DNA from 2 places in the Bacillus sp. VA15 genome. Region 2 is predicted to be linked to the other one. Evidence: a T-box and tRNA genes for the amino acid it is inferred to sense, from the RefSeq annotation. Region 2 holds a T-box; the other holds one or more tRNA genes.
What was found. A T-box is a leader RNA that pairs with one kind of tRNA and senses whether it is charged. The one in region 2 lies ahead of glyQ (glycine--tRNA ligase subunit alpha), so its partner is inferred to be a tRNA-Gly.
Positions count from the first base shown of each region.

Region 1 (15,817 bases), on a different contig from region 2:
ATCAAGCCGTTTCGCGGCCGGATGAAAATACTCTTCCACAAGACGCTCCAAAGATTCCTCAAGCCCGAACAGCTCGCGGTCAAAAAAGCTGTACTTCTTACGTCCGTCAATCTCCTCTATCCCGCTGTCTTTTATCATATTAAAAACACGAGAATGAGCAGATTGCGCGACCATTGGATTTTCTTTAATAATCTCCAAATAATCGGCGAATGTTCCTTCCCATTTCAGCCGCTGCTCTTCCTCTCTGTACTGTTCAATTTTCTTTAATATATCCATAAGGACCTCCTCCATCATGTTTGATGCGCTATGCAAATAAGGTACTTTGATACAATCTATGCCGCCATCTCGTGATACATGCTTTGGTTTCTTAAAAATAAAGATACTTATACGGCGTTGACAAGGCAGACCGCGACCGTTCATAATAAAGAAAAATACAGAATCATCCAGACTCGGACAGCACCGAAAAATTGAAGAGGGGGAGAGACGGTGAAAACAATCATCATGATGGGTGTCATTGTCACTTTTTTAGTATCAATTTTTACCGCAGGGTACGATAGCAAGCCGGGAAAAGAATAAAAAAGGGTGCTCCTCATAAGAGCACCCTTTTTGTATAACAGAACAATGTTTTATAATTTTGTTTTTTCTTTAATCTTTGAATGATGATCACATTCGCATATATTTTTGTACTCAATTGTTCCGATGCTGCAGCCCGGCCCGATGATCACTTCTTTTCCCCTGACAACTGCCGCCTCGGTATTCTCCAAATAAACCTGATCTCCTTCTATGACGTCGGCAATCAGTTTCACTTTCTTCCGGTGAAAAAAGCTCGCGCGTCTTTTCACTGTAATGGTTGTTCCGCCGATTTCCCGCACATGGCTTACATCATGGCTCAATCCAAGCTTGATATCACCCGCATTTAATAAACCTGATACATCAATGCAACCTGTGATATGGAACATTTCCGTTTCACAATCACCTTTAACGCTAAGCTTCCCTTTCACATCGCACGATTCTCCAGTCATATTCCCGCAAATTTCAGTCAGGCCTTTTAGATTGAATCGATCAAATTGAAGTGAGCCGCTGACTTTCATTGTGCCGTAAATATTGATTCTGCCGGCTGTCAGATTGCCTTTACATTCACTTTCTCCGAATACACGCAGCCGCTCAGTCTCTGCTTCCCCGAGAAAAAGGCCTGTTCCGAATATGCGGCAGCCCGCGGCAGACAGCCCTTCACCGATTACACCTTCACCTTTAATGCTGACATGGTGGTATGCGCCGCCTGCAGCATGTCCGGCACCATATAATTTTAAATTTCCCAGTTTTGTTGTCTCCATTACGATCCTCCTCACATCTTCGTGCATGTTTCGACCGATGCGCTCGGATCACAAGTATAGTCCCCGCTGTATTCAACGGTTTCAATCTGGCAATCCGGACCGATTTTCACTTTATTTCCTCGCACGGTTTTCGCCTTTGTATTTGTCAGTTCAATGACATCACCTTCGATCAGTTCAGCCGTTAAAACAGGCTGCGGCATTAGTCTGAGCAATGTCAGCATTCCTTTTCTGCCGGTCACTTGAAGATGGCGGCATCCGATTTCCCGCACATAACTTTCCCCGGCAGAAAGCTTAATGGTCACCTCATCAGCATTTAAAAGCCCACTGACTTTGCATTTCCCCTCCGATTGAAAGGTTTCCGTTTCACAATCCGCTTCCATGACCGCTTTTCCGCTAATGTCAATACCATCAGCCTTGACTGTGCCGCCAAATGTTGATGATCCAGCGATTTTCAATTGTTTTGCGGAAACCTCTCCTTGAATAAAACCTGTTCCGTTAATCCGAATCGATTCTGCTTCAACGTCTCCATGTATCTTTCCTGAACCGCTGATGGTTACCGCTTTCGCTTTGACGCTGCCGTCAGCTTTTCCGGTTCCATTAAAAGAAAAAGTGTCACACTCCACGTCCCCGGCCACTGTTCCGCTGCCGTTAATTTCAACTGATTGAAATGTTCCTCCCTTTGAACTTCCTGATCCGTTTATCACCAGCTTTTCCATTACATCCATTGATGGCCCTCCTGTATATATGTTGTTTTTAATTCCTCTGACGCTTTTACTAAATCCACCCGTTCCACAACCTTGACGGACGATTCAAACAGAATGCTGTCCGCTGCAGCCGCTATAAAACAAGTTGTGACACCGAGCTTCCGCAGCACAATCAGCTCCGTCTGATTCTTGATCTCTTCAGTATCATGCTGCTTTAACACCTCTGCAGCCATTTTTGCTTCCGCCAGACTGACATTTCCAGACTGCAGGAGCCCTTCAAGTACATACAGCGATAGCAGGTCTCGGGAAGAAAAAACCGAATTTCCTCCTCCTTCTGAAAAAACATCAAGAGCAGTTCTTGAAATCAATCCTTTATGAATCAATTCATCAGCGGTCATGCTGACATCCTTCATTTTCGGCGACAGCATTTCCCTCATTTCATCCAGTGACAAATTTTCCTTCATCTTTTGAATCATTGAAATGCGTTTTAAAATATCCTCTCTCGGAAAAAACGTTTCTTGCCCTGTAAATGTGGATTTGCGAATAAACCATTCCTCAGGAATTAAATTTTTCCGCTTCCACCGATACAGCTGACCGTATGAAATCGATGTTTTTTCAAGCAATTCTTTTTTAGAGATTAATTGTTCTTCCATAAGTCCAGCTCCTTTGATGGATACATTGTAACATAACACTGTTACGTTGTTAAGCCCAAAAAACAAAACAAAGCATCTCTCGCAGCACAAAAAAATCCGCCCATCATCAATGAGCGGATTTTTTTCACTATTTTAAATCACGGTAATTTTGCTGGCGCAGCGCTTCATAAACGAGAATCGCCGCAGTGTTGGACAGATTTAACGATCTAACGTGCTCTGTCATCGGAAGACGCAGGCAGCGGTCCATATTATTTTGAATTAAATCCTTTGGCAAACCGCTTGTTTCTCTTCCGAATACAAAGAAATAATCCTCGTCAAGATCAGTGTAATCAAAAGATGTATGAGGCTGCTGGCCGAATTTCGTGATAAAGAAAAACTGGCCTTTTTGATATTCCTCAAACAATTCTTCTAACGAATCATGATACACAACGTTAACAAACTCCCAATAATCGAGTCCGGCACGCTTCAGCATTTTATCATCCGTTGAAAAGCCGAGCGGACGAATCAGGTGGAGCGTTGTATTGGTTGCTGCACAAGTACGTGCAATATTCCCTGTATTGGCGGGAATTTCTGGTTGATATAAAACGACATGTAATGCCACAATGTTCACCTCTGTTTTTCTTATCCGCCCATCATTATATCATTAATTAGTCTTTTGTCGTATCATCAACGATATGAAAAAAGGCATATCGTATTGACGGCGTGTATGCCGTAGAATCCTCGTATGACCAATACCTCATCCGGCTGTCATAGGACTGGGCGTTGACAAGCGGCATATTGCCTTTGTCCTTCGCCACAACAATCGTTGTATGATTAAACCGGCCGTCTCCTTCAAAGTCATAGCAAATCACATCGCCAGGCATCAGCTCTTCCGCAGATTTCACCCGCACCGCACGAAGACCGGCCTTTGAATTCGACAAATACATTTTCATAGAATGAGCCACCGTCCAGCTATAGCTCCATGAGCTTTGTTTCATCCACCAGCCTGACCCTCTGTTCGGATGGCCGCGCATCGGTGCGCCTCCCGCATGAAGGCACTGTGAAATAAAATTCGTGCAGTTATCGCTGAAATTTTTATAAGCCGGGTTGCGCTTGTTCCAAAATTTCTCGGCATATTGCACAGCGCCGAGACGATCGTATTGAAAGGCTCTGCCAAACGCTTCCCTTTCCTCTTGAGAATAGTCAATAATACTGGTCCCTTCATGAAATCCAGCCGGCTTTTTCGCAATTTCCTGATCACTAATCAAAATATGATCATAAAGGAAAGCTACCCGCTCCTCTATATGCTCTTCCATATACAAGCTGTCATCATGCTCTTTACACACGTATTCATAATGGATGGTATACGTAAGGCAGGTCGTTCCGTCATCCTCAACCCGCACATGATCGATGACGGCCTTTGCTTTCGCTTTTATGATGTCAACTTTACGTTTTTCCAGAAGCCTCTTCTTTCGCTCCATGACTTCAAGGTCCCCGACTTCAGACTCTTGTCTCATAGCATGCCCGTTAACCAAATAGCTCAGCCGTTCCTCCGCTAATTGTTCTAAAATGTGCTTCAAGCTCACCCCACCCGCCATACTTATTTATAGAGAAAAAACACTTGGATGCATCTCAAGTGTTTTTCCCTTCTGTTCTATACGTATGTCAGGACAGGCCTTGTTTAGTCATGCCTGAAGCTTTTAGCAACTCAATTCCTTTTTCAATTTCCAGCTTTGCCTCTTCATCCTTCTCTTTTTCCAGCGCTTTTTCAAGCTCTTCCGCGTATGCATGGTCTCCGATTTTACCGATCGCCCATGCAGCTGTTCCTCTGATAACAGGACGCGGGTCCTTATGCATCAGTTCCGTCAATTCAGGCAGTGCGGAAGCATCCTTAAAGTGGGCAAGGGCGAGAATGGCGTTTCGCTGAATCGGTTTTTTTCCGCGCCAAGAACCTGAGACATGTCCGAATTTCTCCTTAAATTCGCGGTTGCTGATGGTCAAGAGTGGCTTCAATAACGGTTTGGCTATCTCAGGGTCCGGCTCCATTTCCGGATGAAGATGAAAGTCCTTCCCCTTATTGAGAGGACACACCGTTTGACACGTGTCGCACCCATACAGGCGGTTTCCAATCTTTGTCCGGAATTCATCAGGCAAAAATCCTTTCGTCTGGGTCAGAAAAGAGATACAGCGCTGCGCATTCAGCTGTCCCGGATTTACAAGTGCTCCCGTCGGACAGGCGTCCAGACATTTCGTGCAGGACCCGCACATATCTTCAATTGGCACATCAGGCTCAAAAGGTATATTTGTGATCATTTCCGCCAAATACACATATGAGCCATACTCAGGCGTTGTGATCATACAGTTTTTCGCGCTGAACCCGATGCCGGCCCGTTCTGCAACCGCCCGATCAGACAATTCACCTGTATCTACCATTGACTTTGTTCTGATATCCTCATGCTTGCTTCTCAGAAATTCCTCCAACAGATCGAGCTTTTCCCTCAGCACATCGTGATAGTCTTTGCCCCAGGAGGCTCTGCAAAAAATGCCCCTGCGCTCCGTTCTCGTGCTTCTCGGCGCATCCTTCATTCTGGAAGGATATGCGAGAGCGATCGCCACAATTGATTTCGCTTTCGGCAAAAGTAGCTTCGGCGTCACCCTTTTCTCGATATCAGGCTCTTCAAAGCCGGAGAGATAGCCGAGTGACTCTTGAAGAATCAAACGGTCTTTTAAACTGTCAAATGTATCAGCGGTCGTAAAACCAATCTTGTCCACGCCAATGCTTTTCGCGTATTCAATTAATTCTTCTTTGAGCTGATAAACGTTCATGTTTTGCACAGCCTCCTTTCTTTGTGATAAAACGATACAGCGTTTATAATAGGTTGATATCACGTAACTGGAGTGAATGCTAGTGAATATCAAACTTGATTCTGTTATTACTGAACGTGCGGCCGGCTTACATGCGGCGGCTGTGATTTATAAGAATATCGAAGTCGGCTCCTCTCCGCAAATGCTGAAAGGCAGGCTTCGCCTATTTCAAGAATCCCTGTTTTTCGATTATGCGGACGGCGGAATATCTGATGAATCCTTCGTCAAGGAATGGCGGGAACTCTTTAAACAGCTTAACCCTACATTTGAGGGAGAAACAACCCCAATGGAAGACATGCTGATCCCAATATCCAAAGAACAATTCATGGAAAGCAAGGATTCAGCCCATGACACCATCGATTTTTTCGCATTAAAATATTCTCTGCCCATTATGATTTATGATGCCGGCAAGCTTCATGAGCCAGTCCGAATCTCATTGGGAGAAAAAGAAAACATACTGCTTTTCTCTGATGAAAATGGCATATTTGGCGATTTAAAAAACAGCGTCAATCGCTATCCCGTTTCAAACGAGACGAAGAAAATGCTGCAAATCATTTTTTTCCCGCCATCCATTGAAAAAAGCAGCGCTGTTAAACTCTTATCATCATTAACGAAAATGTTTGAACAAATTCACGGCGGTGCCCATACAGTACATTGGCTTACGTAAAAGAACACGAATGACGTGTTCTTTTTTACATAAAAAAACGCAATACTTCGTTTATCTAAGAAACGAAACACTGCGTTAATAACGTATGTATGGAGCGGGTGATGAGAATCGAACTCACGACATCAGCTTGGAAGGCTGAGGTTTTACCACTAAACTACACCCGCATTTGTGTTTTTCAGTAACAGTACCGCTGACTTGTTTTATATTACACGTTTATTAATTTTTCGTCAAGAGAATATAAAAATTTTGTCGAAAAAAAGTTTTCTTTTTGTAAAGTGTTAAGTCACATTTACATAATGTTAAGTATACTATACAATATAATCAATCGAGAATGTGAAGGGGACAGACGTCATGATGAAAAATAAAGTAAAAGAGCTGAGGGCACGCCTCGGCTATTCTCAGGAAAAACTCGGAGAAACGGTCGGCGTTACAAGACAGACTGTGGCAGCTATCGAAAAAGGCGATTATGTTCCCTCACTGTTGTTAGCACTGAAAATCTGCAAAGCCTTCTCCATGAAAATGGAGGATGTCTTTTGGTTAGAGGAGGAAAACTAAGATGAGCATGAAAACAAAAGCAGCTTTTCAACTTGTTTTATTTGGCCTTGCATGCTGGACGCTGATTGCATACTTTGAAGCATCAGAAGGCATTGCATCCTTTATCCGCACAAAGAGCGGCGAGATGGTGTTTGAATTAAACCTCACTCCCTTTATTCTGTTTGTTGCGGCGTCTGCGGTTTATTTGTACTTACAGAAAAAAAGCCGCCCTGCTGCAAAAAAGCTTCTTCTGCCTGATGAATTTGAAGAGCAGGACGAAAGAGAGAAGATGATGACGGCAAAAGCATGCCGCGCGTCATATATCGCCGTCTACTTCTCGCTTCCTGCCGCAGCGGTTCTTCTCATTTTTTATCCGCTTTTTCAATCACGTATTCCGTTTTTCCCTATTATTATCGTGTTTATCATTATGATCATCCAGCACCTATCCTATGTCATCTCTTTCAAGAAAAACGAAAAAAACTCCGGCGCGCTGTAATCGGCCGGAGTTTTTTCTTACCAGCTCGCTTTTTTCACACCGGGAATCTGGCCTTTATGAGCCAGTTCCCTGAAAGCGATTCTGGACATTTTAAACTTCCTCATATATCCTCTCGGGCGCCCCGTTACCATGCAACGATTGTGGAGCCTTCCCGGTGCTGAATCTCTTGGCAGCTTGCTGAGTGCCTCGTAATCTCCTTTTTCTTTCAACTCGCGTCTAATATCAGCGTATTGTTCAACAAGCTGTTGGCGTTTTAACTCTTTTGCCACTTTTGACTTTTTAGCCAAGACACATAGCCTCCTTTTTAAATCGAAATTATTACGATTTAAAATGTATCATGCACCATTCAAAAAAGCAAGCATACCGCTTTGTAAAACAGACGGCCTGAAGCCGCCCGTTTCTAATGATGCAACTCCACATAATACAGTAACGCATCTTGATGCTTAATAAGCTCTTTTTTATGTTCAGAGGTGTGCATTGGCTCGTCAGTCCCTTTTATACTGCTGCCGATCAAAACAGGTTTCTCGAAAGAAATCGGTACCGCCGATGAAATATTCTGAGTCATTTCCTGTGTTGCGCTATCGTCACGTTTCACCGATGAACTGGCCGCTGTATTTCCCTGTTTATCAACAATGCCAAAATGAACAGTGCTGCGTTTAGTCTTTCCTTCTCCCTCTTCATTCTCAAAATAAACAAATTGTAATGTATCGGGTTTTTTCTCTGAATAATCTGCACTTACCGGACCAATCGTCTCAATAAGCTTTCCTTTTTGATAATGTTCGATGTACATGTCAGCTGAAGAAATACTTTCACTGATATTAACGGCTTCGGCAGTGAATGCCTGTGAAGCTGCAATATCCATTCTGTTTTTTTCAAGATCTGACATGTCCGCTGCTTTGATTTCCATCTGCTTTGAATGTCCGCATGCTGACAGCATAGCTATCAGGCAAATGACTGCTGCGCTTATCAATGTTTTCAGAAAAACAGCCCCCTTTATTTGAATATCATACCATGTTTGGGGGCTGTGTTTTACTTAAACTGACGCATTTTTCTCTTTGACAAAATAAGTGTTCCCGACGGCTTCTCCCCTTTTGTTCTGAAGCTTTCTCGTGCGCTCATTTTCAAACGGCAAAAGCGGAAACACAAGCTCTGCAAAATAATATGCTTCTTCTAAATGCGGATAGCCAGAGAATATAAACGATTCTATGCCGAGTGCCTGGTACTCCGCTATCCGGTCGGCAATAGTCTGCGGATCACCGACAAGAGCTGTTCCTGCCCCGCCCCTGACCAGGCCGATCCCCGCCCACAAATTCGGGCTGATTTCAAGCTTCGTCCGATCGCCTTGATGAAGGACCGCCATCCGCTGCTGGCCTGAAGAATCGTAACGGCTCAAAGCTGCCTGCGCTTTGGCAATGGTGTCATCATCCAAGTGGCTGATCAAGCGCTCAGCCGCTTCCCACGCCTCTTGTTCGGTTTCACGGGCAATGACATGCAGCCTAATGCCGAATCGAACGGATCTCCCTTCTTTTTCCGCCTGCTTTTTGACTCTCTCAATCTTTTCTTTTACTTGTTCAGGCGGCTCGCCCCACGTTAAATACACGTCTGTATGCTTTGCGGCAGCTTCAATCCCCGCCTGTGACGATCCTCCGAAATAGATAGGCGGATGCGGCGCTTGCTGCGGTGGGAAGAGCAGATTGCTGTTTTCCACTTTTATATGCTTTCCTTCATAGGAAACCGTTTCTCCCTGCAAAAGTCTCCGCCAAACGGTTAAAAATTCTTCTGTCGCTTCATAGCGTTCATCATGGCTGATAAACAGGCCATCTCCAGTCAGCTCGTACGGATCGCCTCCTGCCACAACATTGATCAGCAGCCGGCCGTCTGAAATGCGGTCTAAGGTAGATGTCATTCTGGCTGCTAGAGAAGGCTGCATTAAACCGGGTCTTACCGCGACTAAAAACTTTAAGTCCTTTGTTTCTCCTGCCAAAGCCGATGCTGTAAGCCATGGGTCCTCGCACGATCTTCCCGTCGGCAGAAGAACACCCGTATATCCCAGCCTGTCAGCCGCCTGCGCGACTTGTTTAAAGTAAAGATGATCCGCAGTCCGTCCATCGCTTTCAGATCCTAAATATCTCGCGTCTCCATGAGTCGGTATAAACCAAAGAATTTCCATATCCATCTCCCCTTTACGTATATTACCCTTCGTAACTGTTTCTCCACTTTAGCAGTTTTCGTTCAAGCAGCCTGACAAAGGAATCCGTCAGCTTTCCAACCACCGCAAAAATGATAATCCCGGCAAACACTTTGTTCGTTTGTGAAAACTGTCTTGCATCCATGATCATATAACCGACTCCTGAGCTTGAGCCCATCAGCTCTGCTACAACAAGTCCAAGCCATGCAATGCCGAGCGATAAGCGAATGCCGAGCAATATATTTGGCAGGGATGCCGGCAATATCACTTTGGAAATCTGCTGATGCCATTTAAATTCAAGCACCCGGGCGACTTCAAACAGCTTCGCGTCAACTCCGCGGATGCCGTTAAATGTATTGATATAGACAGGAAAAAAAGCACCGAGCGCAATCAGCAAAATTTTGGATACCTCATCAAAACCGAACCATAAAATAAACAGCGGCGTGACCGCCAGATGGGGAACGGTTCTGAGCATTTGCAATGACGGATCAAGATACAGCTCCGTCCGTTTGGAGAATCCGGCCAAAATCCCGATAATCAAGCCAAGCCCCGCGCCAAGCAAAAAACCAAGCGCCGCCCGATAGATGCTGATTTGCAGATGACCGAACAGCTCACCGGACAAAATAAGCTCTTTAAACGTCAGAACGATCGCAACGGGTGTGGGCAGCACTGTAGCGGACACTACCCCAAGGCCGCCGATGATTTGCCAGATGGCGATAATGACAGCGGGCAGCAAAAGCCCCTTCATCCAGCCGTATTTCATCCTTCGGGGCTTTTTTCGCACCGCTTCCGCATTCGTTTTCGGCAGCGAGCCTGCAGCCTCTGCTTTCATCATTGATCACCTCCTGAGGAATTTTCCTTTAACGCTTTTTTAATAAATGTGTTATCCACAACCTCTTTCACATCAATCTTCTTGTCTATCGCCTTCGTTCGATATTGAAAATCTGCTGTCTCCTGCTGTGCTTTCACAATGTCGTCACTGATGACCTCATTCAGAGGCTCAGTATTTTTCAACACATTTTCGACGACCTTTTTATCGAGACCTTTAATGTCTGCATACAAGTCAGCGGCTTCATCCAGATGTTCCTTTTGCCACACAACAGCCTTATTAAACACCTTCAGAAAACGGACCACTTCGTCCGGGTGCTCTTCGGCAAACTTTGTTCTTACTAAAGTAAAACCGGGTGAATATAAATCTGTGCTTTCCCCGTTCACAAGGATGTTTGCTCCGTGTTTGATTGTTTCTAAAGACAAGTACGGCTCCCAAATGGACCAGGCATCAACAGATCCGTTTTCAAACGCAGAGGCCGCTTCATCAGGCTGAAGCTGAATAATCGTCACATCATTAGCTGACAACCCCACTTGATCAAGTGCTTTATACAGAAAATCAAAACCGCTGCTGCCTTTGGCGACTGCAATTTTCTTCCCCTTTAAGTCCTTGACGTCCTGAATGCCGCTGTTTTGATTGACAAGGATGCCGTTTGCTTTCAATCCGTCCTGAGACAAACCGATTTCTTTAAAGTCAATGCCTGCCGCCTGTCCAGCGATCACAGGAGAATTGCCGACTTGAGAAAAATCAAGTTTGTCTGCCGCAAGTCCTTCAAATTGGGGCGGACCGCTTTGAAACTCCACCCATTTCACTTTGATGCCTTCTTTTTCAAATGCATCTTCAAACCAGCCTTTCTCCTTCGCAATCAAAAGCGGGCTTAAACTTTGCTGAATACCGATTCGAATTTCTTTCAATTGTTTGTTGTCACTGCTGGCTCCATTTGCTCCACAGCCTGCCAGCAGAAAAAAAACGGTAACCAATACAATGAGTCCTTTTTTCATTTCTGCTTCCGCCCTTTCTATATCCCTGATCCTTCAGCGTACTCTAGATCTTCTGTTTTCTCGAATTCCGACAGCACTTTCTGTCTGATCGCTTGGAAATCCGGAGTCGTCCGGTTTCGCGGATACGCCAGATGAATGGGCATCAGCTTATGGATGTTCCCCGGTTTGGCCTTAAGGATCGCAAGCTCATTTCCTAAATAAACAGATTCATCTATATCATGAGTCACGAGAATCATCGTTGTTTTTTTCCTCCTCCATATATCCAGCAACACGTCCTGCAGGTGTTTTCTAGTAAAAGCGTCGAGTGCACCAAACGGTTCATCTAAAAGCAGGACCTCAGGCTCCCGCAGAAGAGCCCGTGCGATAGCGACTCTTTGTGACATACCGCCTGACAGCTCGCGCGGGTATGCTTTCTCCGATCCTTTCAATCTGACAATCTCAATCAGTTCATCCACCTTCTGTTTGACTGTTGGATCTTTCAAGTTCAAATCGGCGGCAATATTCTGCTCAACCGTCAGCCATGGAAAGAGGCGGTGCTCCTGAAAAATAAATCCTTGCTGAATACCCGGAGCTGTTACGCTGCGTCCGTTAATTTCAACACTCCCGTCATAATCTGAATCAAGCCCCGCAATAATCTTTAACAGCGTGCTTTTTCCGCACCCGCTCGGTCCGATGAGCGTAAGAAATTCACCTGGTGCGATTGATAATTGAATGTTCTCCAAGACCGTTGTTTTGCGGCCCTCTTGAACGAATGTCTTTTCTTTGATGCTGATGGTCACAGCCACTTTTATCCCTCTCTTTCTGCCAACCCCGCCTTCTACAAAAACAAAAAGGCCCCCATCTCTGTTCGTTGTAGAGATGAGAGCCTTCGGCGGTCCGATCAGCTGCCCAATTGTTTTTTGTTTGAATATCATGTTAATTCAAACTATTCCGATGTGTCAACTCTTTTTTTCAAACAAGATTTTTGGCATTCTTGTTTATCACTTAATCTGCTTGATTCGCAAATAGAGAAGAAAAAATCATTTCTTCAAAAAACTTTTTCTCTCTTATAAGCTGTTATGACAAGGGTTTATCAACATTTTTAATACTTTATATCCCTTAATAGAAATGACTATTTTATAATAATTATAAAATAATATTGACTTTTTACTTAGAGATGATATTATGTTCTTATAAATTTCAAGAGGTGATGACATGAGTTCAAATAAACTGACAACTAGCTGGGGCGCTCCGGTTGGAGATAATCAAAATTCAATGACTGCCGGTTCTCGCGGACCAACTTTAATCCAAGATGTACATTTACTCGAAAAATTGGCCCATTTCAACAGAGAACGTGTTCCCGAACGTGTCGTTCACGCCAAAGGAGCAGGCGCACACGGATATTTTGAAGTGACAAATGATGTAACAAAATACACGAAAGCCGCTTTCCTTTCTGAAGTCGGCAAACGGACACCGTTGTTCATCCGTTTCTCAACAGTTGCCGGTGAACTTGGCTCGGCTGACACCGTTCGCGACCCGCGCGGATTTGCTGTTAAATTTTATACTGAAGAAGGAAACTACGACATCGTCGGTAACAATACACCGGTATTCTTCATCCGCGATGCGATTAAGTTCCCTGATTTCATCCATACACAAAAAAGAGATCCAAAAACACACTTGAAAAACCCTACAGCTGTATGGGATTTCTGGTCACTTTCACCAGAATCACTGCACCAAGTGACAATTCTGATGTCAGACCGCGGAATTCCTGCGACACTTCGCCACATGCACGGCTTCGGAAGCCATACATTCAAATGGACAAATGCCGAAGGCGAAGGCGTATGGATTAAATATCACTTTAAAACAGAACAAGGCGTAAAAAACCTTGATGTCAATACAGCAGCAAAAATTGCCGGTGAAAACCCTGATTACCATACAGAAGATCTTTTCAACGCAATTGAAAACGGTGATTTCCCTGCATGGAAACTATATGTGCAAATCATGCCTTTAGAAGATGCAAATACGTATCGCTTCGATCCGTTTGATGTCACAAAAGTTTGGTCTCAAAAAGACTATCCGTTAATCGAAGTCGGACGCATGGTTCTAGACAGAAATCCGGAAAACTACTTTGCAGAAGTAGAACAAGCGACATTCTCACCTGGAACACTCGTGCCTGGTATTGATGTTTCTCCAGATAAAATGCTTCAAGGCCGGCTGTTTGCTTATCATGATGCACACCGCTACCGTGTCGGTGCAAACCATCAAGCACTGCCAATCAACCGCGCACGCAACGAAGTGAACAATTATCAGCGTGACGGACAAATGCGTTTTGACAATAACGGCGGCGGATCTGTTTATTACGAGCCTAACAGCTTCGGCGGTCCGAAAGAGTCACCTGAGGATAAACAAGCAGCATATCCGGTACAAGGAATCGCTGACAGCGTAAGCTACGATCACAACGACCACTACACACAAGCCGGTGACCTCTATCGTTTAATGAGCGAAGATGAGCGTGCCCGCCTTGTTGAAAATATCGTAAACGCCATGAAGCCGGTAGAAAAAGAAGAAATCAAACTTCGCCAAATCGAGCATTTCTACAAAGCGGATCCAGAATACGGAAAACGCGTGGCAGAAGGCCTTGGATTGCCGATTAAAAAAGATGCTTAATAGAAATGTAAAAACCCGCTGTAATTAGCGGGTTTTTTTATATTTAGTTACGCACTGCCGTATGCTTCTTATCAATCTTCATATAAATTTCCTCCATAAGCTCCGCGCTGTTCATAATCTCTCGTTTATTTTTTTCAATCAGAAGATCAAGCGGCAAAATCTGATTCCCATATGTTTTTCGCTTCCTAAATCGTTTTCTCCCCTTCTCTTTTTTGATTCCCATCAATGATCCCTCCTTTTTCATACAAAAAAGGCCCTTATCTAAAAGATAAGAGCCTTCGGTGTCCCGATCAGCAAATACTGGAAATATTTATTAGCTATATTAAAACGTATTCCATTTCGCCTGTCAATCTATTATTTATACAGCTTGCTGCCTTGATTCACAAATTCTTCAGCTTTTTCTTTCATTCCCTCTTGAATGGCATCCCATTCACTAAGCTTTTTATTCTTCGCATAATCCCGAATATCCTGAGAAATTCTCATGCTGCAAAACTTCGGCCCGCACATTGAACAAAAGTGAGCGGTTTTTGCTCCTTCTGCCGGCAGTGTTTCATCATGATATTCAAGCGCTCTTTCCGGATCAAGAGATAAATTAAACTGGTCTCGCCAACGGAATTCAAAGCGGGCTTTCGATAACGCATCATCCCGTATTTGCGCTCCGGGATGCCCTTTTGCAAGATCTGCTGCGTGCGCAGCAATTTTATATGTAATGACCCCTTCACGAACATCATCACGGTTTGGCAGCCCCAAATGCTCCTTCGGCGTTACATAACAAAGCATTGCTGTCCCATACCAGCCGATCATCGCCGCTCCGATCGCTGAAGTAATATGGTCATAGCCCGGCGCAATATCTGTCGTCAGCGGCCCCAATGTGTAAAAAGGCGCTTCTTTGCAAATGTCCATTTGTTTATCGACGTTCTCTTTGATTTTATGCATCGGCACATGCCCCGGTCCCTCAATCATCACCTGAACATCATGCTTCCAGGCAATTTGCGTCAGTTCTCCGAGGGTCTCTAATTCAGCAAATTGCGCTTCGTCATTGGCATCAGCGATTGATCCGGGGCGAAGCCCGTCCCCAAGAGAAAAAGCAATATCATACGTTTTCATGATTTCACAGATTTCTTCAAAATGAGTATACAAAAAGCTTTCCTGATGATGGGCCAGACACCACTGTGCCATAATCGCTCCCCCGCGTGACACGATTCCTGTTGTCCGTTTGGCGGTTAGCGGGACATACCGCAGCAAAACACCCGCGTGAATCGTAAAATAATCCACTCCCTGCTCTGCCTGCTCGATCAGCGTATCACGGTAAATCTCCCACGTTAAATCCTCCGCTACACCGTTTACTTTTTCAAGCGCCTGATAAATCGGAACAGTTCCCACAGGCACAGGGCAATTGCGAATAATCCATTCACGCGTCGTATGAATATCTTTTCCGGTAGATAGATCCATCATCGTATCCGCTCCCCAGCGGATGGCCCACGTCATTTTTTCCACTTCTTCTTCAATTGATGACGTAACCGCTGAATTCCCGATATTCGCATTAATCTTCACATGGAAATTCCGGCCAATAATCATCGGTTCACTTTCAGGGTGATTAATATTTGAAGGAATGATCGCCCGGCCGCTTGCTACCTCATCTCTGACAAATTCGGGAGATACATGCTCGCGAATGGCGATAAACTCCATCTCAGGTGTAATGATCCCCTTTTTGGCATAATGCATTTGGGTGACATTTTGACCCGCTTTCGCCCGCAGCGGTTTCCGCTTTAGTTCTGGGTAGCTTATGTTTGGGATTGCCTTTTTATAACCGTTATCTTCTGGTTTTATAGTCCGTCCTTCATATTCTTCCACATCGTTACGCTCTGTGATCCATTTTTGGCGGAGCGGCTTTAATCCTTCTTGAATATTAATGGTCACA
Region 1 covers NZ_JBVQPQ010000009.1:72,184-88,000, forward strand. The annotation lists gene prkA (serine/threonine protein kinase PrkA) at 1-276, opposite strand, end outside; gene AC0DBE_RS19465 (hypothetical protein) at 627-1,334, opposite strand; gene AC0DBE_RS19470 (bactofilin family protein) at 1,346-2,059, opposite strand; gene AC0DBE_RS19475 (YhbD family protein) at 2,050-2,691, opposite strand; gene trmL (tRNA (uridine(34)/cytosine(34)/5-carboxymethylaminomethyluridine(34)-2'-O)-methyltransferase TrmL) at 2,819-3,301, opposite strand; gene AC0DBE_RS19485 (amidase domain-containing protein) at 3,339-4,268, opposite strand; gene queG (tRNA epoxyqueuosine(34) reductase QueG) at 4,336-5,496, opposite strand; gene AC0DBE_RS19495 (B3/B4 domain-containing protein) at 5,579-6,202, shown strand; tRNA gene AC0DBE_RS19500 (tRNA-Gly) at 6,293-6,366, opposite strand; gene AC0DBE_RS19505 (helix-turn-helix transcriptional regulator) at 6,557-6,757, shown strand; gene AC0DBE_RS19510 (hypothetical protein) at 6,759-7,232, shown strand; gene rpsN (30S ribosomal protein S14) at 7,250-7,519, opposite strand; gene AC0DBE_RS19520 (hypothetical protein) at 7,633-8,169, opposite strand; gene ssuD (FMNH2-dependent alkanesulfonate monooxygenase) at 8,266-9,402, opposite strand; gene AC0DBE_RS19530 (ABC transporter permease) at 9,425-10,255, opposite strand; gene AC0DBE_RS19535 (aliphatic sulfonate ABC transporter substrate-binding protein) at 10,252-11,250, opposite strand; gene AC0DBE_RS19540 (ABC transporter ATP-binding protein) at 11,268-12,035, opposite strand; gene katA (catalase KatA) at 12,445-13,896, shown strand; partial or broken gene AC0DBE_RS19550 (FbpB family small basic protein) at 13,921-14,119, opposite strand; gene thiC (phosphomethylpyrimidine synthase ThiC) at 14,251-15,817, opposite strand, start outside.
Region 1: it has a tRNA-Gly gene. The T-box ahead of glyQ (glycine--tRNA ligase subunit alpha) is inferred to sense a tRNA for this amino acid. The anticodon was not compared.

Region 2 (15,817 bases):
ATGGTCATTGCCAAAAACGCGTCACTAGATAAAAGCTTGCCAAGACCCATCTATATACTCGGGATGATTGTTCATAATAAACACGTCACTGATGCGTTTGAAGAGGAAGGAATCTTTACTTTGGACGGTGCTAACCGTCTGGACATCCTGAAGCAGGTTGAAAAAGGAACTGTTATTTTCACTGCGCATGGTGTTTCTCCCGAAGTCAGAAAAATCGCTGAGGAAAAAGGATTAGTCGCAATTGATGCTACATGTCCGGATGTGACGAAAACCCACAATTTAATTCTAGAGATGAAAGAAAAAGGTTATCACGTGATCTATGTCGGCAAAAAAGGGCATCCAGAGCCTGAAGGAGCCGTTGGCGTAGCGCCTGAGATCGTTCACTTAGTTGAAACAGAAGAAGATGTGAAAAACCTTGATATCCAAGCAGAGAAATTAATCGTGACCAATCAGACAACGATGTCTCAATGGGATGTTCACGACATCATGGAGCTTGTCAAAGAGAAATATCCTCATGTCGAATATCATCAAGAGATTTGCCTCGCTACTCAAGTACGGCAAGAAGCTGTATCAGAACAAGCGAAAAAAGCGGACTTAACAATCGTTGTCGGCGACCCGAAAAGCAACAATTCAAATAGGCTCGCTCAAGTGTCAGAGGAAATAGCCGGCACAAAAGCATACCGAATCGGAGACCTAAGCGAATTAAAACTCGAATGGCTGAAAGGCGTTAATACCGTTGCAGTTACTGCGGGGGCTTCAACACCAACGCCGATCACAAAAGAAGTCATTCGCTTTTTGGAGCAGTATGAGCATGAAGATCCATCAACTTGGACAACGGAACACAATGTACCGCTCAAAAAAATACTTCCGAAAGTAAAAGCAAAAAACTGAGGCTGTATAAGCCTCAGTTTTTTTATAGAAATGCAAATGGATTTGTATCTGTTTCAGAAACAAAGATAGTTACGTCCAGCTTTTTATCATTGCACATTGACGTCAATTTTCTCGTGACGCCTTCTTTCATGATTTTTTCCGCGTAATGTCCCGGATCAACAACATTCAGGCCTAGCATCATCGCATCATGAGCCACATGGAAGTATAAATCTCCTGTGACGTAAACATCGGCGCCCTTTCGTTTCGCATGATGAATATACTTGTTTCCATCTCCGCCTAGAACAGCTACCTTCTTCACCATGCTGTCAGCTTCACCCACCATTCTGACGCCATTCACTTCAAGCTTGTCTTTTACAAATAAAGCGAATTCCTTGAGCGTCATCTCATTTTTAAGTGTTCCGACACGGCCGAGCCCTTTTTCGGCAGGAGACTGTTCGACAGGATAGATGTCGTAAGCGACTTCTTCATATGGATGGCTTTTTATCATTGCATGTATAACACCTTTTTCGATGCTTTTAGGAAACACAGTCTCTAGCCTAACTTCATGAACAAGCTCAAGCTCTCCCACTTCACCGATAAAAGGCTTGGCGCCATCCAATGGCTTAAAGCTGCCGATTCCTTCAGATGAAAATGCGCAATGGCTGTATTCGCCGATATGGCCGGCTCCCGCATTTCCAAGCGCTGTTCTGACCTGCTCTTCATATTCCTTCGGCACGTATACGGCCAGCTTTTTCAGAGGATCAGTATAAGTAGGCACCAACACCTCTGTTTCACTCAGCTCTAATGCTTCAGCAAGCAAGTCATTGACGCCGCCGTCTGCAATGTCTAAATTTGTGTGAGCTGCATAAACAGCGATATCATGCTTCAAACACTTTTCAATTAATCTTCCGGCAGGCTGATCTGTTGAAATATGCTTTAGTGGCCTGAAAATAGGAGGATGGTGTGCAATAATCAAATCAACCTCTTTTTCAATCGCTTCATCGATAACACTCTCCAACACATCAAGTGTAACCATCACATTTTTAATCGGTTTGTTTAAGGTGCCGATTTGCAGGCCGATTTTATCGCCTTCGACCGCATAGGCTTTCGGGGAAAATTGTTCAAACAGCTGGATGATCTGCTGCCCATTTACGCTTTTAGCCATGATCGATAACCTCCTTTAGCAGCTCTATTCGATCCGCGAGCTCCTTTAATTTCTGTTTATTTTGCTCTGTACTTGCAGCTCGGCTGATCTGTTCATAAATGTTTTGCGTGTGCTGAAGCTCTTGTGTCCATTTTTTCAAAAAGACAGCATTCTTTTCTTTTGCCAAGAAAGGACCGACGAGCATACCAGCTGATAATGAAATACCGGCATAAGCCGCATCTCTGTCTCCCGCTTCGGCGACAAGCACCTCATAGCACTTTCCGTCTTCTTCAAGGATCACTTCATCTGTCAGCGCATATCCTTCTTTATAAAGCCACTCCCTGATATAAACAGCATGAATATTCGGCTGTAAAATAAGCCGTTCTTTCCCGGTTAATTTGTCTTTACCCGCTTCTAAAATGTGAGCGATCAAAGATCCGCCCATTCCGGCAATCGTAATGGCATCGGCTTCACCTTTTTTAATGACTTCCAGGCCGTCTCCCTGCCTTACAGAAATGTGCGCGCTTAAGCCTGATTTTTCTACCTGCCGCTTGGCAGACAAAAACGGGCCGTCTGTTATTTCTCCCGCAATTGCCCCGCTGGCTTTATGATTCAGCACCGCATAACAAGGAAGGTAAGCGTGGTCAGACCCGATATCGGCCATCACCGCTCCATTCGGTATGTATTCCGCTACTGTTTGCAATCGTTTAGATAATTTTAATTCGTTCACTTGTCATCACAACTTTTCTCCATCATTTTTTCCTTTACTATCATATAAAAAATCAGCCCGGAATCCAAGCTGAGCGAATGATTTTCAGTTTATTTCTTTTGATGTGTGTCTACATACGCAGACAAAAATAAAAGGCTGTCGAGAACATCTCGGCGGCCTGAGAACGAATAAGGAGAAAGATAGATTTTTTATTTAATTTTTGACACCCACTCTGCCATATCATCTAGCTTATCAGCCGGAACAAGACCGGAAGGCATTCCATTGCCACCTTTTTCGATCTTTGTTTTAATCTCACCGACATCTTTCTTATCCCCTACACCTTTTAAGCTCGGACCTGAAACACCTTCATAATTTTCACCGTGGCACGCGATACAGTTTGCCTTGTAAATATCCTCCGGTGAAGCGTTTGCATCTTCCTTTTCAGCAGATTTGCTTTCTCCGCCGCTTGCAATCTCCCGAGAGTCATCAAGCCCCTTTACTGATAAAAAGAAAGTTAGACCAATTCCTAAAACAGCGATCAATAAAAATGGAATAAGCGGGTTCCATTTCATTTCCCTTCCCCCTTTTTGATCCTTCCCCTATGTAAACACTTCTAATTCTAACTTAATTTTACAAAAAGTAAATGGATTGCTATACAAAAGTTTTTTATTCACACTTTATACAAAATTGAATAGAAACATGCCTATTTCTCTGATATCCTTTTTATTCTATTGTATAATGTATTGTATACGCTTACAATAGAAAATATGGAATCATATTTGAAATTTTTCGTCACAATGTCCATTTGCAAATGACATCATTTTTCAGTAAAATAAAGGCATATTATCCATATATCTTTTTGAAAAAAGAAGAACGGATCTGCAAGACCCGTTCCATCTTATTCGAGAAAATCTTTCAAACGTTTACTTCTGCTAGGATGTCTTAGTTTCCGCAACGCTTTGGCTTCGATTTGTCGAATACGCTCTCTCGTTACTCCAAATACCTTGCCGACCTCTTCTAATGTTCTTGTACGGCCATCATCAAGACCGAATCGAAGACGCAATACATTTTCTTCACGATCAGTTAACGTATCAAGTACATCTTCCAGCTGCTCTTTCAATAGCTCATATGCGGCGTGGTCTGAAGGTGAAGTTGCTTCTTGGTCTTCAATGAAATCACCAAGATGCGAATCATCCTCTTCACCGATCGGTGTTTCCAGCGATACCGGCTCTTGTGCAATCTTTAAGATTTCGCGTACTTTTTCAGGTGTTAAATCCATATCTTCCGCAATTTCTTCAGGTGTTGGTTCTCTGCCTAAATCTTGCAGTAATTGACGCTGCACACGGATTAATTTATTAATGGTTTCAACCATATGAACGGGAATCCGGATCGTTCTCGCCTGATCGGCAATGGCGCGAGTAATTGCCTGTCTGATCCACCACGTAGCATACGTACTGAATTTATAACCTTTGCGGTAATCAAATTTTTCAACGGCTTTCATCAGACCCATGTTACCTTCCTGGATCAGGTCAAGGAACAGCATTCCGCGTCCGACATACCGTTTTGCGATACTGACAACAAGCCGCAGGTTCGCTTCAGCCAATCTGCGTTTAGATTCTTCGTCACCCTCCTCAATCTTTTGAGCGTAGGCGATTTCTTCTTTTGCAGAAAGAAGGTTAACCCGGCCGATTTCCTTTAGATACATACGAACTGGGTCATTGATTTTGACGCCAGGCGGTACACTTAGGTCATTAAGGTCAAATTCTTCTTCGGCTTTGGCAAGCTGCTGAATATTAGGATCTTCTGTTTCTTCATTCTCACTAATTAATTCAACACCTTGTTCACCTAAAAATTCATAATACTCATCCATTTGGTCTGATTCAATTTCAAAGCTGGACATACGCTCGGCAATTTCTTCATATGTCAAAACGCCACGTTTTTTACCAGACTCTGTTAATTGCTCTTTTACTTGGTCGAATGTTAATTCTGTCTCGTGGGTTTGTTTATCAGCCATTATGGATCCCTCCTTCCAAAGCTTGCAACGAATTCTATAAGCGGTATGATTCTTATTCGGTCCATTCAGGCGTTTTCTATGTGAACTGCCTTTAACAATGTGCGAATAATGAAATGACAATTCATGATGAGGTTAAGCGATCTATTTGCTCCTCCGCAAGGAATCATTGCCAATAAATGCTTCTCACCGGTTTTCCAGTTATTTTAAAGATCGGTTCAATGTAACGATTTCTTGAGCCAGAGAAGCAGCTCTCAAAAAATCTTTTTGCCTTTCGGCTTCGGCTCTTTCCGCCTCTTTTTCTTTTATCATTGACCAATTTCTTTGATTCAACACTTTTTTTACATAATCTGATAACTCGGCTTCGCTGAGCTCTTGATTAATCTGAAGCATTAATATATCAGACAAGAGCTGGCTAATTTGATCATCCGTCACCCTGGCCATCAGATGCTGAGGCGTCAGCTCGGCACCTTCTTCATAAAAAGCGTAAAGATAGGCGGCTAATGCGCGGTGCTCATCAATATTAAATTGAAAGCCTACCCGGTCAATCACTTTTTTGATAACGCTCCGATCTCGAAGCATGTGGGCGAGTAACAGCCTTTCTGCATTTTCATACGCCGGGCGCAGACGTTTTTGCCTTGCTTTTGTCGTCAGATGCGCTCGCCGCGTTTTCGTATCACCGCCACTGTCAGCAGGTTTGTTTTGCTTGCTGAAAACAGACAGCTGCTCGGTTAAAGACTCCTGTGACAGCGAAAACTCTGAAGCAAGCTGTTTTACATAGACTTCCTGCTCAAGAGACCCTGAAAGCGTGCTGATTTCTTTCAGTACGTCTTTAATGTAAGCTAAGCGGTCGCCTTCATCAGACAGGTTCTTTCCCTTTCGGAAATATTGCATTTTGAACGCCATTACGGTGACACTGGCGTCGATAATGTCGTTTTTAAATTTTTCCCCGCCGAACTTTTTGATGTAATCGTCAGGGTCCAACCCGTCAGGAATCATTGCAACTCTGACTTTGCAGCCTTTATTTTGCAGAAGATCTGAAGCTTTTAAAGTGGCTTCATAACCGGCTTTATCAGAGTCATAGCAAAGAATGATTTCTTCGACATTTCTTCTCAGGATCTTGACATGATCATCTGTCAGAGACGTTCCCATCGTGGCTATGCTTTCTTTCACACCCGAGCTTACGGCCGATATGACATCGGCAAATCCTTCAAATAAGACTGCTCTTTCCTGCTTTCTGATATGAAGGCGGGCCTTATAAAAATTGTAAAGCAGTTTACTTTTATGAAAGAGCGGTGTTTCAGGACTGTTCATATACTTAGGCTGCTGGCTGCCAAGAGCCCTGCCAGAGAAAGCAACAACAGACCCGTGGTGATCATGGATCGGAAACATGACGCGGTTTCTGAAACGGTCAAAATATCCGCTCCCGTCTTCGCGTCTGATCAGGAGACCCGCTTTTTCCATTTGCGCCTCACTAAAGCCTCTCTTTACAAGAAATTTCGTGATGAAGTCCCAAGAATCAAGAGCATAGCCGATCTGAAATTCATCTATCAGCTCTTTCGTAAAGCCCCTTGAAAGCAGATAATCCAGCGCCTCTTGACCTTCTTTTGTATTTATTAACAAATGATGGTAAAATTTCTTTAGGAGCTCATGAGCCTCAGCCATTTTTTGTTCTCCAGAAGATTCTGGCCGGGCTCCGGAATGGACTGTTATATTATCTGGAAAATCAATTTGGTATTTGTCAGCAAGGTGAGAAACCGACTCGGCAAATGAATAGCCTTCCATCTGCCTTAAAAAAGAGAAAACATTGCCGCCCGCTCCGCAGCCAAAGCAATGAAAAATCTGTTTGTCGGGCGATACGGAAAACGAAGGTGTGCTTTCTCCATGAAAAGGACAGAGTCCAAAGTAGTTTCGGCCTTGCTTCTTTAATTGAACATAATCACCTATGACTTCAACGATATCTGCCGACTTTTGTACCTGATCCACAATTTCATCTGGTATCCGATTTCCCATCTTATAACACTCCGTCGTACATTATTCGATGCTTTAGTGCAAAATCCCTTCATCGTTCGACAGGATTTTTTGCAGCAGTGTAATAAATCGTTCTCGATCTTCTTTATTCAATTTTTTAGGCCCTTTGGCGTATATGCCTTTTCTCCTTTGTTTGCCGGAAAAATGACGGCTCTCAAGAGCAAAATCAATCGTGCCCTCTTTGTAAAGACGCCCTCTTTCCGACATGACGGAGACATTTCTGTTCAACAGCAGGGATGCTAATCCGATGTCCTGCGTCACAACAATATCTCCCGGTTTTACGTGATTTGCGATATATAAATCAGCAGCTTCTTTATGAGGATCAACATACTTCCATTTTTCTTCATTGCTTCTCGAAAGCTGATAATGTTCAAATGAAGCGACAAAAAGAACTTGAACTTCATACTTGGATGCTGTTTGTAAAATTTCATCTTTTACCGGACAAGCATCTGCATCGACAAAAATCGTCTTTTCTTGTTCATTAAGAAGAGTAATTCTCCATCCCTCCATTAAACTCCTGCATAAAAGCAAGCAAAATCGCACATCCTTTAACATTGCGGACGTATATGAATTTGTCGAAAAATTTCCGGGAGAAATTCTTGACATCTTACCCATAATAGTTTATTCGTATCACACGAACCTTAAACCTAAAATTAATCATTTTATCACAATTTTTTATTATAATACAAACTTCACAAAGATGCTATTATTTTTCATTATTCCCTTTTGGCATAGCCAAAAACCCAGGATAGAGCGTCCTGAGTTACATGTTTTTTGTTTTGAGATGATGGATAATATTTGCTGTTTCTTCAACCGCTTTATTTGAAACATCAACAACCTGGCATCCGATCCGGTCCACAATCTTTTCGAAATATTCCAGTTCCTCTTTGATTCTGTTGATATTTGCATAGATCGCTTTGTCATTAAGCCCAAGTGATTTTAACCGTTCTTTTCTGATATGATTCAGTTTATCCGGGCTAATCTTCAAGCCGATACATTTTTTCGGATCAACGTTAAAGAGTTCTTCCGGCGGGTCAACCTCGGGAACAATCGGAACATTGGCAACCTTCAGGCGCTTGTGGGCGAGATATTGAGACAGCGGTGTTTTAGACGTTCTGGATACCCCGATCAAAACGATATCAGCTTTTAAAATCCCTCTTGGATCACGTCCATCATCGTATTTTACTGCAAACTCGATAGCCTCCACTTTTTTGAAATAGTCTTCATCAAGCTGGCGCACCCGCCCTGGTTCGTATTTCGCTGTTAAACCGTAGGCTGTTTCCATTTTATCAATTAACGGGCCGATAATATCATAATATAAAACATTTGCTTTATCCGCTTCGGAAATCAAATATTCTCTGATTTCCGGCACAACTAGTGTGAAACAAATAATGCCGCCGTCTGCCTTTGCAAGTGAAATCACTTCATTGATAGTGCCTATATCTTCAACATAAGGAATTCTTCTGACATGTGTATCGTCCGCTGAACCGTTAAATTGGCTGAGCGCTGCTTTTACTACCAATTCAGCCGTTTCACCGACGGAATCCGATACAACATAGATGATGCGGTTATTCATATTATCCCCCCGTTAGTTTGCGATCTTATAGGATTTCATTTTCAGATAAACTGACAAGTATTTTTGTCATATTTGTTTTTGTCACTCTGCCGATGACTTCAAAGCCTTTGTCGGTATCTTTGATGACAGGCAGTGCATCAATTTGTTTTTCTATCAAGTGCTTTGCAATGTCCATCACATAATCCTCGCGTCTGCACACCGTAATATTCGGCATCCTTGTCATGATGATGTGAACAGGGACAGATGTAAGCTCCTGCTGGCCTATGCTCGCTCTCAGCAAGTCTTTTCGTGAAAGCACCCCGACTAAAACAGCATCGCGGTCCACCACAAACAGAGTACCTACATCTTCTAAAAACATGGTGCAAATCGCATCGTACACAGAAACATTTTCGTGAATCACGACGGGGATAGATTGAAAGTCTTTCACTTGAAGCTTTTTGAGTTTATCTGCCAAAAGCTGGGTGCCGGTTTTCCCAGTGTAGAAATAACCGACTCTCGGGCGCGCCTCAAGGAATCCTGACATGGTGAGTATGGCTAAATCCGGACGCAATGTTGCCCTGGTTAGGTTCAGCTTTTCTGCAATATGCTCCCCTGTAATCGGCCCGTTTTCTTTTACAATCTGCAAAATATGTTCTTGCCGTTTATTTAGTTCGATCGTACTCACCACCTTTTCACTTCATATCTATGTAAAGAATAATAATCCATATTATATCGTAAATATCTTGTAATCAAACAAAAAAACTCATAAATGGGGAAAAGACGATTACCGATCACACAGCAACCGCCTTTTCTCTCTTTATTTTACAATAAGGGCATTCATATTCGCAAAGGACTTGATCTCATCCGCCAAGCTTACCATTTGCGCCAAACGGTTTGCCTTTAATGTCTCATTATCTGCTATAACCATTGTATGATCGAAGTAAGCATCGATCGGTTCTTTTAAGGCTGCAAGTGAAGCAAGCGCCGCCTCATAATCTTTTTTGCTAAAGTTTTCCTGCAGGTTTTGCTTCGCTGTTTGGTAGGCATCAAACAGTTTTGCCTCGTATTCATTTTCAAACAGATCAGGCTGAATGTCTCCGTGGACTCCTTTTTTGCTGATAGAGATCACTCTGCCTAAAGCCTCAGCTGTTTCCTTAAAGCCCGGTGCACCAAGCTTTTGTTCCAGCACTTGTGCTTTATGCAGCGCTGAGTATGGCTCAAGCTCAGAGCTTTCCAGCACGGCGTCGATGACATCGTGTCGAATCTGTTCCGCATTCAAAACAAATTTCAGGCGCTGAGTGAAGAAATCCATCAGTTCATTTTCTTTTTCGGTTTGTACGAAAGAAAGCAGCTCTTCAAACGAAATTCCCCAGTTGCGGTCCAGAAGAATTGCAACAATACCGCTTGCTTGGCGACGCAGCCCGTAAGGATCCTGAGAACCGGTCGGAATAACGCCGATAGAGAAGAATGAAACGATTGTGTCTAGCTTATCCGCCATTGCTACAACAGCTCCGGTGAAAGTAGAAGGCGTTTCTCCGCCTGCTGATCTAGGCATATAGTGTTCGTTGACTGCCGCAGCCACAGCTTCATCTTCGCCAAGCATTCTCGCATACTTTTCACCCATAATTCCTTGGAGCTCAGGGAATTCGTATATCATGTGCGTGACAAGATCAAATTTAGAAATTTCAGCAGCTCGCTTCACATGTTTTAATGTATCTTCATTGGCCTGAAGACGAACGGCAAGCTTTTCTGCGATTGAAGTGACTCTTCTAACCTTATCTGCCAGAGAACCAAGCTCTTCATGAAAAACAATGTTTTCAAGCTTCTTCACGTTTGCATCAATATTTAGTTTCTGATCTTCCTTGTAGAAGAATGAAGCATCAGATAAACGCGCGCGCAGCACTTTTTCATTGCCTCTGGCCACATTTTCGATCGCGTGGCTGTTCCCGTTTCTGACTGTGATAAAGTGAGGCAGCAATTCTCCGTTCTTGTCTTTGACAGGGAAGTAGCGCTGATGCTCTTTCATTGTCGTGACAAGCACTTCCTCAGGAATTGACAGAAACTCAGATTCAAATGAACCATAAAGAGCTGTTGGGTATTCTACTAAATGATTCACTTCATCAAGAAGATCTTCGTCAACTGGAATGCTCCAATTGTTTTCTGCAGCCATCGCTTCCAGCTGAGATTGAATCATTTGTTTTCGGACGTTAGGATCAGCAATAACGTGCTGTTCTTTCAGCTGCTCTTCATAAGCTGAAGGTGATTCAATTGACACTTCATGTCCAAGGAAACGGTGTCCCTGCGTTGTCCGTCCAGACTCAACGTTTGTGATCGAAAATGGAATGACATCCTGTCCAAATAAAGCGGCAATCCATTTGATTGGCCGTATATAACGCAAATCCTCATTTCCCCAGCGCATGTTTTTTGGGAAATGCAAGCTAGTAACTAAACCGCTCAGTTCCGGCAGAAGCGATTTCGTTTCTTGGCCGGCTTGGAATTTTTGCACGAATACATACTCTGTGCCTTTTACTTCTTTGATGTACAGGTCTTTTACGTCTGCGCCTTGGCCCTTTGAAAAGCCGATTGCCGCTTTTGTCCAGTTGCCGTCTGCATCAAGGGCAATTTTTTTCGCAGGCCCTTTCGCCTCTTCTTTTATATCATCCTGCTTTTCTGCTACATCCTTTACGAAGACAGCAAGGCGTCTCGGTGTATTGAAAAGCTTCACTTCACCGTGTGTGATATTTTTTTCTTTAAGCCAGCCTGTCAGCTTCTCACCAAGCTGAACCATGCTATCATTTAAAAAGCGCGCCGGCATTTCCTCTAAACCGATCTCTAAAAGTAAATCCTGTTTACTCATGAGAAGAACCCTCCCCTTTAAGCATTGGGAACCCTAGTTTTTCTCGTTCCTCATAATAGGTTTTTGCTACTTTTCTCGCTAAATTTCGCACTCTTGCGATATAGCCTGTCCGCTCGGTAACAGAGATCGCACCTTTGGCGTCAAGCAGGTTGAAGGTGTGCGAGCATTTTAGCACATAGTCATATGCAGGATGAACAAGTCCGTTATCCATTTGCTTAATCGCTTCTTTTTCATACGTGCTGAACAACTGGAACAGCATATCGACATCTGACGTTTCAAACGTGTAAACGGAATGCTCGTATTCCGCCATCATGAATAAATCTTTTACTGTAAACCCTGACGTCCATTCCAAGTCGAAAACATTTTCTTTATCCTGGATATAAGACGCGAGACGCTCAATTCCGTACGTAATCTCTACAGAAACCGGTTTACACTCTAGTCCTCCGACCTGCTGGAAATACGTAAATTGTGTGATTTCCATTCCGTCAAGCCATACTTCCCAGCCAAGACCTGCGCAGCCTAAAGACGGATTTTCCCAGTTGTCTTCAACAAAGCGAATATCGTGCTCAAGCGGATCAATTCCAAGCGCGCGCAAGGAATCTAAATACAGCTCTTGAATGTTATCAGGAGACGGTTTAATAATGACCTGAAACTGATGATGCTGATACAGTCTGTTCGGGTTCTCCCCGTATCGTCCGTCGGCAGGGCGTCTGGAAGGCTCTACATAAGCCACTTTCCACGGCTCAGGGCCGATACTGCGCAAAAACGTATACGGGCTCATCGTGCCGGCCCCTTTTTCTACATCGTAAGCCTGCATAAGCACACAGCCCTGACTGGACCAATGCTTTTGCAATGTTAGAATCATGTCTTGAATATTCATTTCAAGCACCTCCACTTTTCCTTCATAAAATGACTGCGGCAGCAACCAAAAAACTCCCGTCTCTATGCTTGCCAGCCGCAAACATAGGGACGAGAGTTCTCCCGCGGTTCCACCCTAGTTGCTGAGAACAAAATCCCAGCCTCTTTTTTTGAAATTGCTCAAGAATGCCTTTCGTTGCGTGCTCATCCTTAGCTTACACCGTCCTAAGGTCGCTTTCATGAGGTAAACGCAAGTACTTCTTTCTCTCACTGCAACATATTTTATAATAAATGATCATATAAAAAGATGGACCAGATGTCAACTTTTGTTTTCACCCATCAGATGTTTCATGCTTTCCATTTGATCTAAAAAGCGCTTTGATTTTAAATATAACCCTGAATATTCTTCATAATATAAATCAATCACTTGCTTTAATTCAGCTTTTGTTTCCTGCTTTAAGGACACATTGCCCAACCTCGACAAATCGAAGTAATAAAACAGTCTCAAAAGCCTTGCCGTTTGCGGTTTAATTGGAACCCTGTAGGGATCTTTTTCAAAGCAGCGATGGCAAATAAAACCGTTATCACGAACAGAAAAATGGAAGGTCCCATCCTGGCTTTTACAATGCACACAGTGATTCAGCTCAGGGTACAGCCCCATGACACCGAGCATCTTCATTTGAGCAATGAAGATGATGACATCCGGATCTGTTCCTTCATTCAGCTGTTTAAACGATTCTAAAATGAATTCAAACAAATAAGGGTTTGGCTTCTTTTCTTCTGTGCCTTTGTCGACTAGCTCAGCAATATAAGCAGCATATGCTGTTAAAAACAAATCTTCCCTGATGCCTCTCATGCTGAGGATCATTTCACCCTGCTGAAGCGTTCCGAGGCCCGTTGTTTTTTGCATTAAAAATGAACCATACAAAAAGGGCTGGCTGACTGCTGATAAACGGCTGTTCGGTTTTTTGGCGCCTCTTGCCATAACACCTATTTTTCCGTGTTCTCTTGTCAGTAATGTAACGATTTTATTCGTCTCTCCGTAATCATTTGTGCGAAGAACGATTCCTTCACATTTTGTCAGCATTTCCGCACCTTCCTAAAGCAGGAGCGGCCAAGAGGTTTATAAAATTGGATAATCAAATCGGGCTAGCTCATCTTCTAGTTCTTCGGGTCTTTCCATGTTCTCTTTTTCCAGCTCTTTAAAAAGAAGATACGTATCAACATTTCCTGTTTGAGAAAATACGTTCCAGGTAAAATTCAACACAAGAAACCCACCTTTCTGTAGTTAAACTAGCTTACCTAACTCCAAATTCTTACCTTTATCTTGACCAGATGTCCTCCATTTCATGTTAAACAAAATTTGCTAATGTATCCCTGTTCCTGTGAGAAAATGACACAGCAAGGAGATTAATATTCGTCCTCTTTAAAGCCAAAATCGCGAAGCTGGGACATTTTATTGCGCCAGTCTTTCTGCACTTTGACCCACAATTCAAGGTAGACACGGGAGCCTAACAGTGCTTCAATATCCGCTCTCGCTCTTTTTCCAACCTCTTTCAGCAGGCTTCCTTTTTTTCCGATCACAATGCCTTTCTGGGAATCCCGTTCGACCACAATCGTTGCCGCTACGTGCACAGAACCGTTGTCCTGTCCTTTGATGGATTCGATGGCCACCGCAATGCTGTGCGGGATTTCTTCTCTCGTCAGATGCAGCACCTTTTCCCTGATTAATTCAGAAATGATAAAGCGCTCTGGATGGTCGGTTACCTGATCACTCGGATAGAATTGCGGCCCTTCCGGCAAATACGCTTCAATCTGTGTGAGCAATGTTTCGATATTATTTCCTTCTAAAGCAGAAATCGGAACAATTTCCTTAAAAGGATAACGTCCCCGATATTCGTCAATTAACAAAAGCAATTGATCGGGATGAATTTTGTCAATTTTGTTTACGATTAAAAATACAGGCGTAGACATATTCTGCAATTTCTCAATGATGAATTCGTCGCCCTTCCCGTAGCCTTCCTCGGCGTTGATCATAAACAAGATCAAATCGACTTCTTTTAATGTATTTTGCGCCACTTTCATCATAAAGTCCCCAAGCTTATGCTTAGGTTTATGAATCCCTGGTGTGTCAATAAAAATCGTTTGTGATGTGCCTGTCGTCAAAACTCCTTGCACCTTGTTTCTCGTCGTTTGGGGCTTATCGCTCATGATCGCGATTTTTTGTCCAATGACTCTGTTCAAAAATGTAGACTTTCCTACGTTTGGTCTTCCAATAATGGATACAAATCCTGATTTAAAGCTTTCGTTCGTCATGTAAATCCTCCGATGAAAATGCGCCTGGCAATAATTCTTCCACAGTCATTTCTTTTATTTGTCCTTGTAAATTAGTCAACACGACAATAACGTCCTTTGTGCAAAGCTCAGAAATCACCTGGCGGCAGGCTCCGCACGGAGATACCGGTCCAGGGGTGTCAGCCGCAACGGCCAGCATCTGAAACTCTGTATCCCCTTCAGAAACAGCTTTAAATAAAGCGGTACGCTCAGCGCAATTGCACATGCTGTATGCCGCGTTCTCGATGTTGCAGCCTCTGTACACTTTTCCATCCTTGGTAAGAAGAGCGGCTCCTACTTGAAACTTGGAATACGGCGCATATGCCATATCACGTGCTTTTAAAGCTTCTGTTATCAATTCTTGTTTGTTCATGTGTACATGTTCCTCTCTTACCTATAATGGTACCGCTATCACTTTATATTTTACATAATCGCGCGCTTTTTTTCACGCCCATTTCTAAAAATGTAAAATAAATGTAAGAATCTTCAGCCATTACAGCTTTGGCAAAAAAATAAGTAAACCAATGATACACGAAATGACGGCAAAAACGCAAACAGCCCCGGCGGCAGCGTCCTTAGCCGCTTTAGCAAGTGGGTGATGTTTGTCTGTTATTAAATCAACCGTATGCTCAACGGCTGTATTTAAAAGCTCCAGCGAAAACATTCCTCCGATCAAAAGGATAATAATCGCCCACTCAATTGGGCTGAGCTCCACGAGGAAGCCGCAAATGAGAACAGCGCAGGCGGCTGCGACATGAAATTGGAAATTCCGCTCCGTCCGCGCTGTTTCCCAGATGCCCCGGCCTGCATGCACGAAGCTTTTGAAGAATCGCTTCAGCTCATTTCTATGATCTCTTGAGTCCATAGGCGTCCAGCAAATCCTTTTGCTTAGTAAACATCTCCTTTTCTTCCTCTTTCGTCATATGGTCATATCCTAAAAGATGCAGAAATCCATGGACGGCAAGAAATCCGAGCTCTCTTTTAAAAGAATGATTATATTCCTCTGCCTGCTCCCTTGTGCGATCCGCACTGATGATAATATCACCTAAAACCGGCGGCATTTCTGCGCCTACGATTTCAACCTCGCCTTCTCCCTCTTCTTCAAGAGCAAATGAGATGACGTCTGTCGGCGTATCCTTTCCGCGGTAATCTTTATTGATCTGCTGGATGTCTTCATTGGTAACGATCGTGACAGAAACTTCAGCCTGATCCTGAACGCCTTCACGTTCAGCGGCAAATTGAAGCAGATTTTCTACTTCTTTGAGCATCTCTTCAGAGACACTCCCCGTTTCATCAACAATATCAATCAGTAAACTCATCTATTTCACCTTCTTAGTAGCCTCCGGATATTCAATCCGGGAGTGGAAAATTCCTTTTAATGTTGCACAGAGCGTTTTTGCGATTGTATCCAGCTCCTTAAATGTCAAATCGCATTCACTGAACTGTCC
Region 2 covers NZ_JBVQPQ010000001.1:485,467-501,283, reverse strand. The annotation lists gene AC0DBE_RS02640 (4-hydroxy-3-methylbut-2-enyl diphosphate reductase) at 1-891, shown strand, start outside; gene AC0DBE_RS02635 (Nif3-like dinuclear metal center hexameric protein) at 914-2,035, opposite strand; gene trmK (tRNA (adenine(22)-N(1))-methyltransferase TrmK) at 2,028-2,678, opposite strand; gene cccA (cytochrome c550) at 2,933-3,295, opposite strand; gene rpoD (RNA polymerase sigma factor RpoD) at 3,622-4,737, opposite strand; gene dnaG (DNA primase) at 4,936-6,747, opposite strand; gene AC0DBE_RS02610 (YaiI/YqxD family protein) at 6,781-7,275, opposite strand; gene AC0DBE_RS02605 (pyruvate, water dikinase regulatory protein) at 7,529-8,341, opposite strand; gene ccpN (transcriptional regulator CcpN) at 8,367-9,005, opposite strand; gene glyS (glycine--tRNA ligase subunit beta) at 9,138-11,177, opposite strand; gene glyQ (glycine--tRNA ligase subunit alpha) at 11,170-12,057, opposite strand; T-box leader at 12,140-12,315, opposite strand; gene recO (DNA repair protein RecO) at 12,355-13,122, opposite strand; gene AC0DBE_RS02580 (YqzL family protein) at 13,159-13,302, opposite strand; gene era (GTPase Era) at 13,446-14,351, opposite strand; gene AC0DBE_RS02570 (cytidine deaminase) at 14,332-14,742, opposite strand; gene AC0DBE_RS02565 (diacylglycerol kinase family protein) at 14,863-15,234, opposite strand; gene ybeY (rRNA maturation RNase YbeY) at 15,215-15,688, opposite strand; gene pgpH (cyclic-di-AMP phosphodiesterase PgpH) at 15,689-15,817, opposite strand, start outside.